Regions from separate parts of the Streptomyces sp. DSM 42067 genome, predicted to be linked through region 2. Evidence: riboswitches for the same ligand, from Rfam matches in the RefSeq annotation. Region 2 holds a riboswitch; the other holds the start of a gene.
The links. A riboswitch is a leader RNA that binds a small molecule or an ion and turns the genes downstream of it on or off. The one in region 2 is predicted to bind glycine.
Positions count from the first base shown of each region.

Region 1 (3,399 bases), 4.6 Mb from region 2:
CGCGCGCGAAGTCGACGGCGGGTGCCACGGTGTAACTCATGTGGTCGCCCACGACCTGGCGGAACTGCTGCTCGGAGCTGAAGACGGGCACGTATGCCTGTCCGTCGATCTCCAGGGTGGGCAGATCAAGGGTGCGGCTGTCGGGGCCGCCGCCGCCCGGCAGGGGGATCCATATGGGGCTGCGGCCGAGCACCTCCACTATGCGGGCGCCCGCCGTGGGGACGCCGAGGGAGGCGGCGAGCACCTCCTCCAGCTCGTTGCCGGGCCACCCGCCGTGGGGATGGGGGTGCGCCTGCGCCGGGATGTCCATGTGCCTTCCACCTGCTCGGAACCTCTGGTTGCTGCGGTTCGCACCCTAACGCCGGGCGCTGGGCGGTGCCCTCCGAGTGCAGGGCACAGGCCATACGCGACGCCCCGTACGTCGTGGGCTGTGCCCACCGGTTCCGCCCCAGGCGGAACGCGTGCCCGCAACGGTGCCACATGCTGTCGCTCAGCGGTCGAAATCGACCGCTCGCAGCAGATCCGCCGCCGACCGGTCCAGCAGTACCGCCGAGGAGCAGCCCGGGGGCAGCTCGCCCCGTTCCACCGAGCCGATCAGGCCTGTCACCGCCCTGCGGTGGCGCGCGAACGCGTACCGGGAGACCCCGCGGCCGCGCTCCCGCTGCCCGGCCAGTGCCGTGTCGGGCGCGACGTCGAGCACCAGCAGATGCAGGGTGCCGCCGCGGCGCCGGGCCTCGCGGCTCAGCCAGCGGCGCACCCAGGCCTGGGTGCCGCAGTCGTGCACGACGACGCTGGCGCCGGAGCGCAGCGCGCGGCGCAGCCCGGCGTAGTGCGCGAGGCGGACGAAGGGGCGGTAGACCGCGTACGGGAGACGGCGGGACACCCTGCCGTCCCAGCGGTCGCGGGTGTCCTGCGAGTCGATGCGCGCTCCGGCCACGGCCCGCCGCATCAGCGTGGACTTCCCGCTGCCCGGCAGCCCGGAGACGACGACGATGTCGCCCGGCGCGAAGGAGAGGCGGCGCGGACCGCGGCCCGCCCGGTCGCGGAGGTCGCGTACGACGGCCTCGGGGAGACGGCCACGGTTCTTCGCGACCGTGGCGGCGGGCTGCTCCGGCAGCGCCACCCCGGTCGTGGTCGCGTATGCGCTCGTCCTGTGCACCGTGATCGTCCTCCCCGTCAGGTCACGTCACTCTGCCTTGACGAGTGTAAAGAGACAGTAATGCGAGACAAGCTCATTACCGGCTCGTTGCTCCCGGAACAATCCTGTTGCGCCCTTGGGACAGTGCCGCGCGTGGCGTGCAATGATGGGCGCGCCAACTGCATACCGGCCGCTTGAATCCGCGCGGGAGAGCCCTCAGCCGTCCAGGCCCTGACAGGTCCTGACCTGGGGCGCCGAAGGAGCAAGTCCCTCCCTTGAATCTCTCAGGCCCCGATACCGCGCGGGCGAGGCACATCTGAAAAGCGGGCCGTCACAGCCGGGCAGTCGGGTTACTGCCCAGGCGAACGGCGGCTCCACCCACGGTGCAAGCCGCGGGCCCCGGGCTCGTGGCGAACCTCTCAGGTTCCGATGACAGATGGGGAGGATCGACTCGACCTCGCCTGTCATGCCCTGGGAGCACCCCCCTATGAGCAATGCCCTCCGCAAGACCGCCCTCGATGCGCTGCACCGCGCGCTCGGCGCGACCATGACCGACTTCGCGGGCTGGGACATGCCGCTGCGGTACGGCAGCGAGCGCGACGAGCACAACGCCGTACGCACCGGGGCCGGCCTCTTCGACCTCTCGCACATGGGCGAGATCACCGTCACCGGGCCGGACGCCGCGAACCTGCTGGACTACGCGCTGGTCGGCAACATCGGCGCCGTGGCGGTCGGCCGCGCCCGCTACACCATGATCTGCCAGGAGGACGGCGGCATCCTCGACGACCTGATCGTGTACCGGCTCGCCGAGCAGGAGTACATGATCGTCGCGAACGCCTCCAACGCGCAGGTGGTGCTGGACGCCGTCACGGCCCGCGCGGCCGGTTTCGACGCGATCGTGCGCGACGACCGTGACGCGTACGCGCTGATCGCCGTCCAGGGGCCCGAGTCCCCCGGCATCCTGAAGTCGTTGACCGACGCCGACCTGGACGGGCTGAAGTACTACGCCGGTCTGCCCGGCACCGTCGCCGGTGTCCCCGCGCTGATCGCCCGTACCGGCTACACCGGCGAGGACGGCTTCGAGCTGTTCGTGGCGCCCGAGCACGCGGAGAAGCTGTGGCAGGCGCTCACCGAGGCGGGCGCCCCGGCCGGTCTCGTCCCGTGCGGCCTGTCGTGCCGCGACACGCTCCGCCTGGAGGCGGGCATGCCGCTGTACGGGCACGAGCTGTCCACCGCGCTGACCCCGTTCGACGCCGGTCTGGGGCGAGTGGTCAAGTTCGACAAGACCTCAAACAACGGTGACTTCGTGGGGCGTGCCGCCCTGCTCGAGGCCGCCGAGCGGGCCGAGAAGAACCCGCCGCGCATGCTCGTCGGGCTGATCGCCGAGGGCCGCCGCGTGCCGCGCGCCGGCTACCAGGTCGTCGCCGAGGGCAAGGCGATCGGCGAGGTCACCTCCGGCGCCCCCTCGCCCACGCTCGGCAAGCCGCTCGCGATCGCATACGTCGACGCCGCACACGCCGCGCCCGGCACCCCCGGCGTCGGCGTGGACATCCGCGGCAGCCACGAGCCGTACGAGGTCGTGGCGCTGCCGTTCTACAAGCGCCAGAAGTGACGCCGTGCCCGACGGCCCTCTGGGGCTCGTCGGGGCCGGATCGGATCGCACACACCACCCTCCCCCAAGCCCTCGGCTTCTCCCCCAGTGCCTTAAGGGCCTGGGGGGTACCCGCCGAGCAGGGGTACCCCCGACACCACCACTCCCCCGCATACAGGAGAATTCAGGTCATGAGCAACCCCCAGCAGCTGCGCTACAGCAAAGAGCACGAGTGGGTGTCGGCCGCCGAGGACGGCGTCGCGACGGTCGGCATCACGGAGTACGCGGCGAACGCGCTCGGCGATGTCGTCTATGCCCAGCTCCCGGAGGTCGGCGACACGGTGACCGCGGGCGAGACCTGCGGCGAGCTGGAGTCGACGAAGTCGGTCAGCGATCTGTACGCGCCCGTCTCCGGTGAGGTCACCGAGGCCAACGAGGACGTCGTCAACGACCCGTCGCTGGTGAACTCGGCCCCCTTCGAGGGTGGCTGGCTGTTCAAGGTACGCGTCGCGGAGGAGCCGGCCGACCTGCTCTCCGCCGACGAGTACGCCGACTTCTCCGGTAACTGAACCAGGCGACCGGCCGTACCGACCGACGCACCGAATTGACCGCCGCACCGAACGGGACCTCGATGTCGCTTCTCAACTCCTCCCTCCACGAGCTCGACCCG
Region 1 covers NZ_CM147706.1:6,402,599-6,405,997, reverse strand. Annotated here, with positions in the region: gene ACSMXV_RS29100 (enhanced serine sensitivity protein SseB) at 1-310, opposite strand, end outside; gene ACSMXV_RS29095 (AAA family ATPase) at 491-1,165, opposite strand; glycine riboswitch at 1,334-1,448, shown strand; gene gcvT (glycine cleavage system aminomethyltransferase GcvT) at 1,626-2,750, shown strand; gene gcvH (glycine cleavage system protein GcvH) at 2,921-3,298, shown strand; gene glyA (serine hydroxymethyltransferase) at 3,361-3,399, shown strand, end outside.
Region 1: another riboswitch for glycine. It lies ahead of gcvT (glycine cleavage system aminomethyltransferase GcvT); the one in region 2 lies ahead of gcvP (aminomethyl-transferring glycine dehydrogenase).

Region 2 (3,399 bases):
CTGTTCGTCGCCGTTGGCCCGGTGGTAGCCGCGTACGGCCAGCAGACCGGCCAGCTCGCCCTGCGAACCGGCGTTCGGCTGGAGCGACACCTTGTCGTAGCCGGTGACCTCGGCGAGCCGCTCCTCCAGCTCCGTGATGAGCGTGAGGTAGCCCTGCGCCTGGTCGGCCGGGACGAAGGGGTGCAGCTGGCCGAACTCGGGCCAGGTGACCGGCTCCATCTCGGTGGTCGCGTTGAGCTTCATGGTGCAGGAGCCCAGCGGGATCATGCCGCGGTCGAGCGCGTAGTCGCGGTCGGCGAGCCTGCGCAGGTAGCGCAGCATCGCGGTCTCGGAACGGTGCTGGTGGAAGACCGGGTGCGCGAGGAAGTCGTCGGTGCGCAGCAGCGACTCCGGCAGCGCCTCGGCGGCCGTCTCGTCGAGCGCCTCGATGTCGGCCTCCACGCCGAACGCGGTCCAGACGGCGCCCAGCTGCGCGCGCTTGGTGGTCTCGTCGCAGGCGATGCCCACGTGGTCCGCGTCGACCAGTCGCAGGTTGACCCCGCGCTCACGGGCCGCGGAGACGATCTCGGCGGCCTTGCCGGGCACCCGCGCGGTCAGCGTGTCGAAGTACGCGCCGTGCACGACCTCGACACCGCCGACACGCAGGCCCTCGGCGAGGATCGTGGCGTACCGGTGGGTGCGCTGCGCGATCGCCTTGAGGCCGTCCGGGCCGTGGTAGACGGCGTACATGCCCGCCATCACGGCGAGCAGCACCTGCGCCGTGCAGATGTTGCTGGTGGCCTTCTCGCGGCGGATGTGCTGCTCGCGGGTCTGCAGGGCGAGGCGGTACGCCTTGTTGCCGTCGGCGTCGACGGAGACACCGACCAGACGGCCGGGCAGGCTGCGGGCGAACTTCTCGCGGACTGCCATATAGCCGGCGTGCGGCCCGCCGAAGCCCATCGGCACACCGAAGCGCTGCGTGGTGCCGACGGCGATGTCGGCCCCGAGCTCACCCGGCGAGGTCAGCAGCGTGAGGGCCAGCAGATCGGCGGCGACGGTGACGATCGCGCCGAGCTCGTGCGCCTGGTCGATGACGGGCTTCAGGTCGCGCACGGCACCCGAGGCGCCTGGGTACTGCAGCAGAACACCCACGACCCCGCGCTCGGCGACGTGGGCCGGGATGCCCTCGGACAGATCGGCGACGACCACCTCGACACCGGTCGGCTCCGCGCGCGTCTCGATCACGGCGATGGTCTGCGGCAGCGTGTCGGCGTCGATGAGGAAGACGCCGTTCTTGACCTTGCCGACGCGGCGCGAGAGCGCCATGGCCTCGGCCGCCGCCGTGCCCTCGTCGAGCAGGGAGGCACCCGAGGTGGGCAGTCCCGTCAGCTCGGCGACCATCGTCTGGAAGTTCAGCAGCGCCTCGAGCCGGCCCTGCGAGATCTCCGGCTGGTACGGCGTGTAGGCGGTGTACCAGGCGGGGTTCTCCATGACGTTCCGCAGGATGACCGGCGGGGTGAACGTGCCGTAGTAGCCCAGCCCGATCATCGAGTCGAGGACCTGGTTGCGGTCGGCGAGCGAGCGCAGCTCGGCCAGCACCTCGGCCTCGGTCCGCGCACCCGGCAGCTCCAGCGCATCGGCGCTCTTGATCACATCGGGTACGGCGGCGGCCGTGAGCTCGTCCAGCGAGCCGTACCCGACCTGGGCGAGCATCTTGGCCCGCTCCCCGGCGTCGGGGCCGATGTGCCGCTGCTCGAACGGGATGCCCTGCTCCAGATGGGAGAGCGGAATGCGGTTGGCGGTCATTGTGCGGAGGCCTCCTGGTCTGACACGACCTTCGTGGGCACCACGCGCGGGTGCCCGGACGGCCTCCCCCTCTGTCATCTCAACCTGAGAGTTTCACCGGGTACACACATGTCGCCCGGCTTTCACCGTCGGTGAGAGCGGAAGCCGTCGACGCCCGCCCTGCTTTCCAGAGTGACCTCGTCCGTGCGGTACAGGGGCCTGAGAGATTCCGGGGAGGATTTGCTCCTTCGGCGCCTCCGATCGGGGATCGGAGGACTCTCCCGCACGGGGTCAGCAGCCGATGTCAGCCTACCAGCGAGGGCTTCGCCCGGGACCTGGGCCGAGGCTTCGAGTGGCCGCCTTGCCCAATGTGCTCTTTCGTAGTGCTTACGGATGAGTTGCGAGGAGCTGGAGGGCCCGTGCAGACCGACATCGATCCGCGCACTTTGATAGGCCGCAAGGCATTTGATCGCAACGGTCACAAGATCGGCACCGTCGACGAGGTCTATCTCGACGACGCGACCGGCGTCCCCGAGTGGGCGGCCATCCGCACGGGCCTGTTCAGCCGGGACGCCTTCGTGCCCCTGGAGCCGAGCGAGCTGGTCGAGGGCAGCCTGCGGGTCCCCTTCGAACGCGCCCTCATCAAGGACGCCCCCGACTTCGGCGTGGGCCGCCATCTCTCCCCCGAGCAGGAACTGCAGCTCTACCACCACTACGGCCTGGACGTCTCGGACCCGGGCGCCGCCGCCCTGCCCCCGGACCGCGACTTCGGCCGCCTCGCGGACTCGGACGACACCTGACTCTCCCCGCCCGCTGGTCCAACTCGCCGGCTCTCGCGCCCGGACCCCGCCCCTTCCCCGGCGGGGTCCGCCTGACTGTCCGGAGCAGGATCCGGCCCAGCGGGTTCGCGGCGCACTCCGCCTCCGCCCCCGTCGTACTCCCTGCCTCCGCCCCCGCCGTACTCCATGCCCCCGGACCTGTCCGCACCGAGGGCGACGACGCCGCCGCCATCGACGCCGTGCACGCCGTCTTCCCCCCGCGTGCAGGCACCGCCATCGATGCTGTCCCCGCCGCCGCTGTGCTCGCCCTCGTCCTCGCGGTCGGCGGGCAGCCCGGTCTCTTCGCCCTGCTGGACGCGGCCACGGCCGTCCTCCGCCTTCCCCCTGCCGCCTCCCGTCCCGTCTGGCTCCCCACCATCCGGCCCAGTGCCCGGTTCCGGGGACTGACCGCCGACGATGGGCACAAGCGGCAGCGGCTCGGCCGGCTCCAGATCCGGATCGTCGGTCCTGAACGTGCGTACACGGCCGGGCGGGGAGCCCGGTGTCTCGAACCGCACGGTCACCCGTCCGAGACCGCTCCCCTGCACCCACCCGGCGCCGTACTCGGCATGCCGCACGTCGCGGCCCGCCAGCCAGTGCCGCTCGGCCGGCGCCGGCTCCTCCCCCTCCGGCTGCTGCCCCTCCTCGTGCTCCGCTTCCTCCGATCGGTCCCCGGCCGCCTGGGCGAACAGGTCCTCCTGTGTGAAATCGGCGAGCCCGCTCACGCCGACTCCGAGCAGCCGCACCCCACCGGTGGTGTCCACGGCTTCGAGCAGCCGCCCCGCGGCCTCCCGGACCACGGCGGGGTCGTCGGTGG
Region 2 covers NZ_CM147706.1:1,805,352-1,808,750, forward strand. Annotated here, with positions in the region: gene gcvP (aminomethyl-transferring glycine dehydrogenase) at 1-1,785, opposite strand, end outside; glycine riboswitch at 1,962-2,058, opposite strand; gene ACSMXV_RS08670 (PRC-barrel domain-containing protein) at 2,184-2,564, shown strand; partial or broken gene ACSMXV_RS08675 (DNA polymerase IV) at 2,903-3,399, opposite strand, start outside.